Regions from separate parts of the Shewanella zhuhaiensis genome, predicted to be linked through region 3. Evidence: predicted binding sites of a transcription regulator. Region 3 holds the regulator's gene; each other region holds the start of a gene.
The links. Region 3 encodes LexA, which represses DNA repair genes until DNA is damaged. Its sites were predicted from a motif close to TACTGTATNNNNATACAGTA; they were not measured.
Positions count from the first base shown of each region.

Region 1: the regulator LexA is predicted to act here: its motif matches at 1,896-1,915, upstream of dinG (ATP-dependent DNA helicase DinG).
Region 2: the regulator LexA is predicted to act here: its motif matches at 2,738-2,757, upstream of MJ923_RS19090 (YebG family protein).

Region 1 is NZ_JAKUDL010000001.1:1,194,375-1,198,619, reverse strand. It holds gene MJ923_RS05070 (DNA polymerase II) at 1-1,837, opposite strand, end outside; gene dinG (ATP-dependent DNA helicase DinG) at 1,939-4,014, shown strand; gene MJ923_RS05060 (TSUP family transporter) at 4,023-4,245, shown strand, end outside.
Region 2 is NZ_JAKUDL010000010.1:37,557-41,801, reverse strand. It holds gene MJ923_RS19105 (MlaD family protein) at 1-1,356, opposite strand, end outside; gene MJ923_RS19100 (paraquat-inducible protein A) at 1,343-1,972, opposite strand; gene MJ923_RS19095 (paraquat-inducible protein A) at 1,969-2,592, opposite strand; gene MJ923_RS19090 (YebG family protein) at 2,769-3,053, shown strand; gene MJ923_RS19085 (GAF domain-containing protein) at 3,072-3,533, shown strand; gene proQ (RNA chaperone ProQ) at 3,783-4,245, shown strand, end outside.
Region 3 is NZ_JAKUDL010000004.1:187,231-191,475, reverse strand. It holds gene plsB (glycerol-3-phosphate 1-O-acyltransferase PlsB) at 1-1,927, opposite strand, end outside; gene lexA (transcriptional repressor LexA) at 2,080-2,703, shown strand; gene MJ923_RS12805 (cell division inhibitor SulA) at 2,700-3,206, shown strand; gene coxB (cytochrome c oxidase subunit II) at 3,594-4,245, shown strand, end outside.

The DNA of each region.
Region 1 (4,245 bases), on a different contig from region 3:
GCCAGCGCTGATTAACCATCTCAACCAGACGCTTGCCGGTGGCATCGGCATCAGGCGCTTCATCACCCAGCCACACAAAGGTCGAGTCGGTATCGCCATAAATCACGGTATAGCCTTCGGCCTCAATCCACTTGCGGGTGGTTTGCATGATTTCATGGCCCCGCAGGGTAATGGAGCTTGCCAGACGATAATCGTGAAACACGCAGCCGCGGGAGCCAAGCACCCCATACAGCGAGTTCATAATGATTTTTACTGCCTGCGACATGGGGGCATTACCCATGGCTTTGGCCTGTTCGCGCCGCTGCGCCAGGGTTTTAATCAGCTCAGGCAAAATAGGGGCGCGGCGACTGAAGCGGGCGCCGCGAAACCCGGGCACTGTGTCCTGCACGTCTTCGGCAAGCCCCAGCACCAGCCCCTTGGGGTCAATCAAAAAGGTCCGGATAATCGATGGGTACAGGCTTTTAAAATCCAGCACCAATACATTGCGGTAAAGCCCTGGCAGCGAGTCCATTACGTAGCCGCCGGGGCTGTCCGGCCCCGGCTCTTTGGCCATCACAGGCGCCACAAACCCGGCCCTGTGCAGGTGGGGCAAATACAGATGGTTGAAAGCCGCTACACTCGCCCCTACCCGGCCAAACTCAAGCCCGGTAAGCCGCGCCCGCTCCAGCGCAAAATTAATCAAATCGGTATGGGCAAAAATATCCCACACCAAACGGCAATCGGTGAGGTTGTAATAGGCCAGCGCCGGCTTATCTTCATTGAACAGCCGGGTAATTTCCTCACCTCGGTCTTGCGGGTTATGGATGGCTTTGCCTTCGCCGAGCATTTCATTGGCAACCGCGTCCAGGGCAAAGCTGTCGAACTGATAAAAAGCCGCTTTAAGCCAATCTATGCCATCCAGCACCACCCTGCCGGGTAAATCCAGAGTTTCGGGCCTGTGTTTGTCTTCCACCTTCCAGCCAAGGGGCCGGCCGAAACGACCGATATTAAGACGTATGCCATGGTGTCTGGCGCGTCGCCATAACAGGGATAAATCAAAGGTCACCACCGACCAGCCAAGCAGCACGTCCGGATCCACCCGATAAAACCAATCCTGCAGTGCCAGCAGCAGCGCCAGTTCATCGGCCACCCACAAAACAGGTACGTTTTGAGGCTCGCCATTGTGGGTATGCGTCAATGTGGCCGGACCAAAGGCGCCTGCGCCCACCATCAGCACCAATGGCTCGCAGTCGCCATATAGCCCGATGGAATACAGCTCGCCACTGAAGCTACATTCGATATCGAGCGACACCGCCGTTAGCGCAATTTCCGCCGGTGCATTTCTGACTCTGGATGCAACAAAGCTTTTGTTATCTTTGGAAAACTGCCCATAGAACTCACCATCGAGAGCGACAAAGCGCTCGATAAGAAACCGCTGCTCGGCCCTGATATCGGCCTCATAAAGGGGGATATCCAGCTCGGCGGCACGGGCATTCAGTCGGCGCATCACCTGGGGATTACGGCAATAAAGGCCACTGACACTGCGCATATCAAAGCTTTTAAGCTCAAGCGGTTTGGCGCTGACATCTTCTGCGCTGAACTGCGCTGTGAGCGCCGGAGCGTCTTCCTGCGGGCAAAACGCCAGCACCTTTTGCTCTGGCACTTCCACCCGCAGCGGCCCGGTGGGCGTTTTCACAAAGTACTCAAGTACTGTTTCGCCGCCGCGCTGCATCACACTTCGGGTCAGCACCCGTCCTTTCACAAGCTGTGCAGGCTGTGCTTTGCGATTGGCAGCGTCTGAACTTGGTTCAAGCTCAAGCTCAGGCTCAGAACCTGGGGCAGCGTGGGTTGAATTCATGGTGATGGGGCAAAAAACAGCCATATTCGAGTGATGCAGGGTTCTTAGCCTAAGCAATCACTGTTATTATGTACAGCATTATCGCGCCTGTAGAGAGCCCCATGCTGCCAGACAAAGTTAAAACCCAAGTTCGTGCCATCTATAAGGACATCGCTGCCGCGCTGCCGAATTTCCGCTCCCGGCGCGAGCAAAACTATATGGTGGCCGAGATCTCCAAGACTCTGGCAGGGGAATACGACAAGCACAGACGCATTATCGTGGTTGAGGCGGGAACGGGTATCGGTAAGTCGCTCTCCTACATTCTCGGCACCATTCCGCTGGCGCTGAGCGCCAAGAAAAAGGTGTGCATTGCCACTGCCACCGTAGCGCTGCAAGAGCAGCTGCTGCATCAGGATCTGCCCTTCTTCCTCGCTCAGTCCGGGCTCAATTTCCGCTTTGGTTTGGTAAAAGGCCGCCAGCGCTACGTGTGCCTGGCCAAGCTCGAGATGCTGATTGGCGATAACAATGGCACCCAAATGGCCATGTGGCAGACCAAACCCGATACCGCGCAGGTTGAAATGTTGCAAAAACTGCATCAGGACTACCATAAAGGGCTGTGGAACGGTGAAATCGACACCCTGGAAACGCCGCTGCCGGACCATCTGTGGCAACAAATAGCCTGCGACAAGCATTCATGCCATCGGCAAAATGCCAGCCACCGCAACTGCCCGTTCCACAAAGCGCGGGAAGACGTAGACACCTGGGATGTGCTGATTGCCAACCACAGCCTGCTGTTTGCCGATCTGGAACTGGGCGGAGGGGTGATCCTGCCGGATCCCGAAGAGATGTTTTACGTTATCGACGAAGCCCATCACCTGCCGGTGGTGGCCCGCGATTTCTCAAGCGCTCAGGCAACCCTGAGGGGGGCCGCTGATTGGCTGGAGAAAATCGGTAAAACTGCCGCCAAACTGCAAAACCAGATTAAAAGCAACAACATCATCGCCCCTGCGCAGGCGATGCAGGACCATGTGGGCGATCTGGTGGGCATGCTCAATCAGGTGGCCCACTACTGCGATGGCGAGCGCGCCAAATTCGATAACCCGGAAAACCGCCTGCGCTTCAACAACGGCGAGTTGCCTGAGGTGCTGAAACGTCACGCCGAAAACCTCACCACAGCCAGCAGCGGTGCGCTCAAGCAATTCAACAAGATGCAGTTGCTGCTCGCCGAGGCCATCAAAGATGGCGACATCCCCCGCCATCAGGCCGACAGTTTGCAAACCGAAACCGGTTTTATGCTGCAACGGCTCGAAAACCTTCACAAACTGTGGAAGATGATGGCCAAGGAAGACAGCAAAAAAGGCGCCCCCACAGCGCGCTGGATTGAACTGTTATCCGCCGGAAAGCTGCCGGACTATCTGTTTTGCGCCTCCCCCATTGAAGTGGGCTTTATGCTCGAATCCATGCTGTGGGAGAAAGCCGCCGGTGTGGTGCTGTGCAGTGCCACCTTAAGGGCCTTGAATCAGTTTGATTATTTTGCCCATCAGGTGGGATTGTCGCTCCACGACGGCAGCCGTTATCTGGCGCTGCAATCGCCCTTCGATTTTGAGAATAACGCGACCCTGTATTTGCCGAAAATGCGCACCGAGCCCACCGACGACAGCTACACCGAAGAGCTGGCGGAGCACATTTTAAAGCTGACCGAAAATGAGATGGCCAGCCTGGTGCTGTTTGCTTCTTACTGGCAAATGGAGAAAGTGGCAGAGATCCTTGGCCCCAAACTTAAAATTCCGCTGCTTATTCAAGGCAATGCGCCGCGCCAGCTGCTGCTGGAAAGCCACAAGAAGCGCTGTGATGAAGGCAAACCATCACTGATGTTCGGCACAGGCAGCTTCTCGGAAGGTCTCGATTTGCCCGGTGATTATCTCACCAACCTTATCGTGACCAAACTGCCCTTTGCTGTGCCCACCTCACCGGTGGAGCAGGCCCATGCCGAGTACATCAAGGCCAAAGGTGGTAATCCGTTTTTGCAGCTGACCATTCCCGATGCTTCACGTAAACTCATTCAAAGTTGCGGCCGTTTGCTGCGTAAAGAGCAGGACTATGGCAGGATCACCATTTTGGATCGGCGTCTGGTGAGTAAACGTTATGGCAAATCGCTGCTCGATGCCCTGCCACCGTACCGCCGGGTCATTGAATAGGATTGAATTTGGACTTACTGCTTGACCCGACCAGTCTGGCCATTTTGGCGGCGGTCGGGCTCCTGGCTGGATTTATCGACGCCGTGGTCGGTGGCGGTGGACTGCTGTCAATCCCGGCACTGCTGACGCTGGGCCTGCCGCCACATCTTGCGCTGGGTACCAACAAACTGTCGGCCTGCTTTGGCTCGGCGATGTCGGCGTTAACCTACTACCGCAAGCAGCTGTTTGTGC
Region 2 (4,245 bases), on a different contig from region 3:
GACACTGAAGGCCGATTCGGGCACCAGATAGCTGCCTTCAGTCAGCAAGCGTTTGAACTCAGGCTGAATTTCGGCGCTATATACCACAGATCCAAAGTCATCGGCGAGTTTCACTGACGTGATTTGGCCAATGGGTAGGTTACGGTAGCGAATTTCGGCGCCTTGCTGGGCGTCACTGCGCTCACTTCTGACCGTAAAGCGCGCCTTTTCAGCAAACATAAAGTCAGGTGCAACGCTTTCCAGCGGATAGCTGTCCTGTGGCTTACCTTCACCGGGCAGCATGGCTATTACATCACCTGTAATAAGTCGCGAAGCGTGTTTGATGCCACTCAAGGAGACGTCAGCTCCTTCACGCCAGAAACGGCTGTCGCTGCCAAGCAGATGGCCCTGATCGTGATTGATAAATACGCTGATGCGTACACCTGCGTCGGTGAGTTCGGTTTTCACCACTTTACCGATTTCCAGGCCGCGATAGAGCACAGCTGTGCCCGCTCCAAGGCCATCGGCGTTATCTGCAAGCAAGGTGAGGGTAGTGCCACCGAGGGCATCGGTTTCACTACTGTGCAGCACAAAACTGTCGCCGTGGGCTGCGTTTTCGCCGCTGTCCGAGGTGCTGAAGCTGATGCCGCCGGCAAGCAGGGAGGCCAGGCTTTCGCTCTCGACTTTTATACCCGATAAAGAAGCATCAATGCTAAGGCCAGAGACATTCCAGAAGCGGCTGTCTTTCTTCACCAGATGGGCATATTGCTGCTGAATAAAGGCGCCGATAAGGATGCGCTGATTGCCTTCGAGGCGGTAGCTCACAACGTTACCTACGGGGATTTGACGAAAATATAAGGTTGAACCGACATCCAGCGAACCCAGCTTATCTGTGCTCAGCTCCACCAGAATGCCTTCATTACCTGGCGCCAGTGGCGGCGCTTCACGCAGGGCTTCAAAGCTGGTGGCGCTGTCGCCTTTGCCGGGCTGCACCGCAATATAGTTGCCGGAGAACAGCGCATCCAGCCCCGACACCCCTGTGATGGATGCCTTGGGGGATACCAGCCAAAACTGGGTATCTTCGCGCAGGTATGGGCCGGAGCGGTAGTCCATCATCACGGTCACATTCACGCCTGTCAGATCTTCGTCCATGGCGATATCGGTCACTTTACCTACGGTAAGGCCCTGATATTTAACCAGGGTTTTACCCACATCTATACCGGAGGCGCTGGGGAAATGGATAAGGATCTCCACCCCCGACTCGCGAATGCTTTTAATCCCAAGCCAGGCGGCGAGGGCCATGGCTACGAGGGGAAGGAGCCAGACCGGCGAAAAGAGCTTCTTCTTTACCACCTTTGGGGCTTCAATGTTTGTCATTTTTAACTTCCAGTCGATCCCAGAGTAAACGAGTGTCCAATACCTTGGCGGCAAGCTGGGTAAGCAAGATAACCAGGGCAAATGCGGTGGCGGCGGGGGCGGGCTTGGCATCCAGCAATTGCCCCATGTTCACCAGTGCCACCGTCAATGAAATCACAAAAAGGTCGAGCATGGACCAGCGTCCAATCCACTCAATAATATGAAACCCTGCCATCAGTTTGCGTTTGGAAACCGGCAAGTCAAAGCTGATGGCGGTGAGATAGGTTGCCAGGCCGACAATCTTAAGCCAGGGCACCAGAATACTGGCGGTAAACACGATAATCGCGATGGGCAGCATGTCGGAGTGCACCAGATGTTTGATGCCACTGAAAATCGTATCGTGGGTTACCCGGCCCTGATTAACCAGGGTGGTGATGGGGTAGACATTGGCCGGAATAAGCAAAATGGCGGCCGTGATCAGCAGCGCCCAACTTTTTTGTAGGCTGGTGTGGTCCCTGGCGCTGTTGTCGGCGCCGCAGCGGCGGCACTTGGGGGCGCTGATGGGGTTGGTTTCACGGCAAACCCGGCACTGACACAGGCCGATTTGCTTGCCGGTGGTTTCGTGGCCAACGCTCATTTTAAATGGCTCCACATATGCTCAATGTTGTACTCCCGCTGTAAAAACAGAGTGACCAGAAACAGCATGGTAAAGCAGAAGGTGCCTACGCCAAAGTAAATGTCAGAAAAATCAGACAATTGAAACGCTGAGACTAAGAAGCTGATAACGTAGATTTCCAGCATGGTCAGTTGGCTGAAAAGCCCATGGCGCCGTAAAAGCCAGGCATAAGCATGTTTTTGCCAGGGGCGTTGCAAGCCGGATTTTACCAGCAAAATTTGGCCTAAAATCGACAGTAGCAGCAGCCCGGGGCCTATGACGGCTGCGACCAGGACAGCGACACCAACCACCCAATACCCTAAATCCATCACGGCCATTGCGCCTTCCATTACCGTGGCAGTTCGCACCGAGCCTAAAAAGTGCAGTTCGAGCACAGGGAATAAATTGGCGGGCACAAACAGGGCGAGGGCGGAAAGGCACAGGGCAAGCATGCCATTTACCGAACAGTATGGCGTGTCGTACAGGGCCGTATGGCAACGGGGACACAGGGCCCGCACCCCGCTTGGCAGGGCACGGCGCCGGACCGCCAGGTCGCAGGCGCGGCAGAGGATCACCGAATTGTCGATATCGTCATGATGCATATAAGCGTGTAGCAGATCCGTTGGCTTACCGACGTAATGCCGCATTCAAAGCGGCTTTCCCATCAAATTGAGAAATGTTCAGCGTACGAGTGTATCAGATCCCGTTAAATACTTGCATCTCCGGATAAAAACTGTGACACTTCATCACTGTATAAATAAACAGTGCGAGGGCTATCATGGCGGTAATCACACAGTATGTGGTGGTCAGAGATGGGGTTGAAAAGATGACATTTACATCGAAAAAGGAGGCTGATGCCTACGACAAGATGCTGGATATCGCTGACAGCCTTATTCCTTTCATCAGCAATGCCGACTGCGGTCTGGATGAAGCGACTACCGAAAAACTGGCGTTCTATTTTGCGACCAACAAAGATGATTTATCATCGCTGCTCAAGGGCGCTGCGCCACTAAAGCCAGCGGTCCAACCCAAAAAAGCTGCTAAAAAGGCAGACGCAGAATAACAGGTTGCAGGAAACAGCATGAAACACGCGTTTTACGACACTTTAAACCGCCAGGCAGAGGCGTTGCTGGCAGGGGAAGACGACATGGTCGCTGCCATGGCCAACTTCTCGGCACTGTTAAATGAACATCTGGACTCTCTGAACTGGGTGGGCTTTTATGTGCGCCGGGAGCAGGTTCTGGTGCTTGGCCCATTCCAGGGCAAAGTTGCCTGCACGCGGATCCCCTGGGGTAAAGGCGTATGCGGCACCGCCGCTGCCACCGATACCACCCAGCGCATTGCCGATGTGCATCAGTTTGACGGCCACATTGCCTGTGACTCGGCGTCCAACTCCGAAATCGTGGTACCTGTGCGCCGTAATGGCGAGGTGATTGCTGTGCTGGATATTGACAGTCCAAGCTTTGATCGCTTCGATGAAGCCGATCAAACTGGCCTGGAAGCGCTGGTTCGTACCTTCGAAAAGGCCTTGTTCGGTCAATAAGTCGCCAGTTTTCGCTAAATGCCAGTCGCAATCGCCCAAGCGGTCACTATAATAGGCTGCTTGCGCGTGCGCCTGAGGCAGATACCCGGCGAATGATAAAAATTGTTAACAATGGTTATTAACGCTTTGGCATGCGCTCGGAAGATGCTAATTTGTGTGTTGGCCAATGAGGCTGACAATCAAGAATAACCTATGTTCTGCAAGTGCTTGCAAGCAGGACAGACATACCTAGTAACTGTGGAAGTAAAGATGGAATCAACAGAAAAGTTGACCGACACCAACGCGATTCTCGCGTATTTATATGAAACCTTTCCTTTGTGCTTCGTGGCCGAGGGGGAAGCCAAGCCACTGAAGATCGGATTGTTTCAAGATTTGGCTGAAAGGTTGGCTGATGATTCTAAGGTCAGTAAGACTCAGCTGCGAGTGGCCCTGCGCCGCTACACCAGCAGCTGGCGTTACCTGAAGTGCATCAAGGCCGGTGCGGTTCGCGTCGATTTGGACGGCAACCCCTGTGGTGAGCTTGAGCAGGAACACATTGACCACGCACAGGCTACACTGAAAGAAAGTCAGGACAAGGCCAAAGCCAAGCGCGCCGAGCGCAGCAAGGCTGAAGGCGAGACCGCCGACAAGGCACAGCGCAAACCCAAGCGCAAGCCAGACGCTCAGCCACGCCGTGCTGCCAAGCCTGCTGCGAAAGACAAGCCAGGCCGCG
Region 3 (4,245 bases):
CATGCAGGTCGGCACGGGATATCCGCTCATGACGCACCATAATGGTGGCAAGCAGCGACGGGATCACAAATAAATGGATGATATTGTTTCGATAATAAGTCATTGAAATGGCTTGGCCATCTTCAATGGAAATGATGGAACCCAGCTCATCACGGGTTTCCACCAACTTGTTCAGTTCAAGGCCGCGCTCAACCAAATCTTTACCACTGCCCTCAGTCACCGAGGCATAGCCGGTGTAAGGCACTGTTTTCAACAGGTTCAGGTAGAGGTCAATCTGCCGCTCAAGCTGACCGCGCTCCAGCGCATTTTGCTCAGATGCCAGCAGTACCATGCTCGAGAGGGTGACCGAACTCGCGGCGGCGGCGTTGTTGATACGGGTCATCACCCGATTGGCCAAGGAGTTTACCACAGGGGTGAGCCAGCTCGGCTTCTGCTCAGGATCTTCGCTAACCTGCTCGCGCCAATCGGGCACCTTCTCGGAGAGGAAGTTTTGCAGGGTTATAGGCTCACCGAAGTTCACATAACCACGGCCGAAGTTGCCAAGCTTACGGATGGCCCCAAACACCTGCCACACCGATTCTTTCTCTTTTTTCTTACCCGACAGTTCCTTGTGATAAGTCGCCACTTCCATCACATGGTCGTAGCCAAGGTACACGGGCACCAGAGTCACCGGGCGTTCAATACCACGAATCACAGAGGAAAGCGTCATCGCCAGCATACCCGTCTTGGGAGCCAACAGACGACCGGTTCGGGAGCGGCCACCTTCGGTGAAGTACTCCACCGAATAGCCTTTGGCAAACAGCTGATCCAGATACTCTCGGAACACCGCGGTATAGAGCTTGTTACCGTTGAAACTGCGACGGATGAAGAAGGCGCCACCACGACGGAACATGGGACCGGCAGGCCAGAAGTTCAGGTTGATACCCGCCGCAATATGGGGCGGCACCATGCCTTCGTAATACAGGATGTAAGACAGCAGCAAATAGTCCATGTGCGAGCGGTGACAAGGCACGTAGACAATTTCATGTCCATCGTGGTGCAGCTGACGAATTTGCTCGGCACCCTTGATGCTGATGCCTTTATAGAGCTTGTTCCAAAGCCAGGTAAGGAAACGCTCGGCTATACGCACCAGGCTGTCGGAGTAATCTGCCGCGATTTCATCCAGATATTCAATGGCAGTCTCGCGGGCCTTTTCTTCGGAAATCTTTTTGCTGGCCGCCTCTTCGGCAATGGCCTTCTTGAGATTATCGGACTTGAGCAGGGCATGGAACATCGCCTGACGATTCGGCAGCACAGGGCCTGTCATCACTTTACGTTGGCGGCGGAAATGCACCCGCGCCACCCGTGCCAATTTGTGGGCAATACGCTTATCGGTGCCGTGTTCATCGGCCATGCTGCGCAGCGACACTGCGCGGGAGAACTGCACAAAGTTGTGGCGCCCTAAAAACAGAATCATCAAACACTTACGCAGCCAGGTTGGATCTTCACGCTCCAGCACAGCAGCACGCATGCTGTCGTCTTCTTTGCCTGGGGTGCGGCCCCAATACAGGCTTACCGGCACCAGTTGAATATCGAGATCCTTTTGCTGACGATGCAACGCCAGCAATTGCAAGAAGGTCTGCAGGAAAGGCTCGTTGCTTTCGCGCTTGCCAAACAGCGGCTTACTGCCTTCGAGACAAACGATTCTGGGAGTTTCCACGCCGTCGAGTTTCAACGGCTCGTAAGGGCTGGGCAGCCCCATTTTGCCAGTGATTTCATTGAGGGCGGCGATGTCGCTCACCGACTCAGTTTTCATCACATAAACCAAAGGTCTGGCGGGATCCAGATTCAAATCGGCAAAGGGGTCCTGCGGCACCACAATGGTGTGCACCAGATGCTTCTGGATCCAACGCAGAGACTTAAACCAAATAGAGTCGTGTGCTGACATGCTGTTTTCTTGGGACCTGGCTTCTATCAATAGCGGCATAGAATATCAGACAGCCATATCCCTTCGCCAATAATCTGAAAAATGGTTAATACTTGCACTGATCAAAATACTGTATATACTAACAGTAACTGTATAGAAAAACAGGAACACCCATGAGACCGCTGACGCCGCGCCAGGCCGAGATCCTGGACCTGATCAAACGCAATATCGCCGAAACCGGCATGCCCCCAACCCGGGCCGAAATTGCCACCCGGCTTGGCTTTAAAAGTGCCAATGCCGCCGAAGAACACCTCAAAGCGTTGGCCAAAAAAGGCTGCATTGAGATTATGCCCGGCACCTCCCGTGGTATTCGTCTCGCCGGTGACGAGCTGGAAGATCAGCCCGATCCGGGTCTGCCACTTATCGGTCAGGTGGCTGCGGGTGAACCCATTCTGGCGCAGGAACATGTCGAACAGTATTACCAGGTCGACCCCAATATGTTCCGCCCGCAGGCCGATTTTCTGCTGCGGGTTCGCGGCGACAGTATGAAAGACATAGGTATTCTCGATGGCGACCTGTTGGCCGTGCACAAAATGGATCAGGCCCGTAATGGCCAGGTTGTTGTGGCACGGGTTGAAGATGATGTCACCGTGAAGCGGTTCGAGAAGAAAGGCAATGTGGTTTATCTGCATGCCGAAAACGAAGATTTTGCCCCCATTGAAGTGGATCTGACCCATCAAAGCCTCGCCATTGAAGGGCTGGCAGTTGGGGTTATCCGCAACGGAGACTGGCTATGAACAAACTCCTTGGCAACGCACCGCGCCATCCCGGCCTGTGGACAGATGTCCCAGCAAGCAGCGCTATGGGTCCGGCTCAGGTGCTCACCCGCTCAACCTGTTCCATGGGGCGTGATGAATTAGCCAACCTGGCACCGGAACTGGCTCGCCTGAGCCTGGAAGGTCGCTGGATTGTACTTATCAGCCCGCCGAACATTGGCCTTAAAGCCATGCTGGCTCAGGCTGGTGTTCGTATGGACAGAGTATTGCTGGTGCATGCCAAGGACGAAGTTGAAACTCTTTGGGCGATGGAAAAAGCCCTGACCAATGGCACTTCAAGCGCGGTACTGTGCTGGACCAATGCACTGGAAGCCAGAGACAAGCGCCGCCTTGAACTGGTTGCCCGAAATGCCGTTGCCCTCGGCGTGATTTTTGAAAATGTAAATACTCACTCTCATGCCAACAACTTGCCAGGAAGAACCGAGCCAAACACCATACTCAGGCACCCGGCCCAATTCCACTAATCACAGCTTCATCCCCTTCAGCCCCGTTTTCGGGGCTTTTTTTCGATAATTTTTTCAGATAATTAGAAAAGAAAGTGATCTTGATCAATATTTAAACTGCAAGTAATGTAGTTCAGGCTAACAACGATTCGTTTGTTATATCTGGCGATTATGTCGTCGCAGTATCTGAGGCTTGCGCCATGGGTAATGCGGATCTGACCGATATATTCAGCTGTAGGTGCAAGTGTGGTTAAGAGAGCTGTAAATACCTAATCAACAATCAAACCGCCAATGCACTTTGAAGTCATCGTTGCTTTTTGTGGGAACTGAAGAGTTTGCATAGAGCAGAGACTTACTGTGTGACTTTTCTTTGTAGTTGCTTGATGCAATTGACAGAGGAGATGTCTTGTGAAGCATTGGTTGTATTGTATCGCGGCGGCTTTATTGGCCCCGCCAATCCTTGCGGCTGACATGCCGCTAAACATGACGCAGGGCGTAACGGAGATCAGTGGCAAGGTTTATGGCCTGCACATGACCATCCTGTACATCTGCTGCGCCATAGGTGTGGTGGTTTTTGGCGCCATGATTTACGCCATGATTAACCACCGCAAATCCAAGGGCGCCGTCGCCGCCCAATTCCATGAAAGTACCAAAGTAGAAATAGCCTGGACCCTGGTACCCTTTCTGATCCTGGTTGGCATGGCCATTCCGGCCACCAAAACCTTGATTGCCATGGAAGATCCTTCCAATGCTGAGCTGACCATCAAAGTCACAGGTTCCCAATGGAAATGGCGCTACGATTACTTCGACCATGACTTCGGTTTCTACAGCATTCTTGCTACTCCCCGCGCGCAAATTGAAGGTGCTGAAGCCAAGGGCGAGCATTACCTGCTGGAAGTCGACAATCCTCTGGTACTGCCCACCAATCGTAAAGTCCGTTTTCTGATGACTTCCGACGATGTTATCCACTCTTGGTGGGTTCCCGCCTTCGCCGTGAAAAAGGATGCCAATCCGGGCTTTATCAATGAAGCCTGGACCCGGGTAGACAAACCCGGCATTT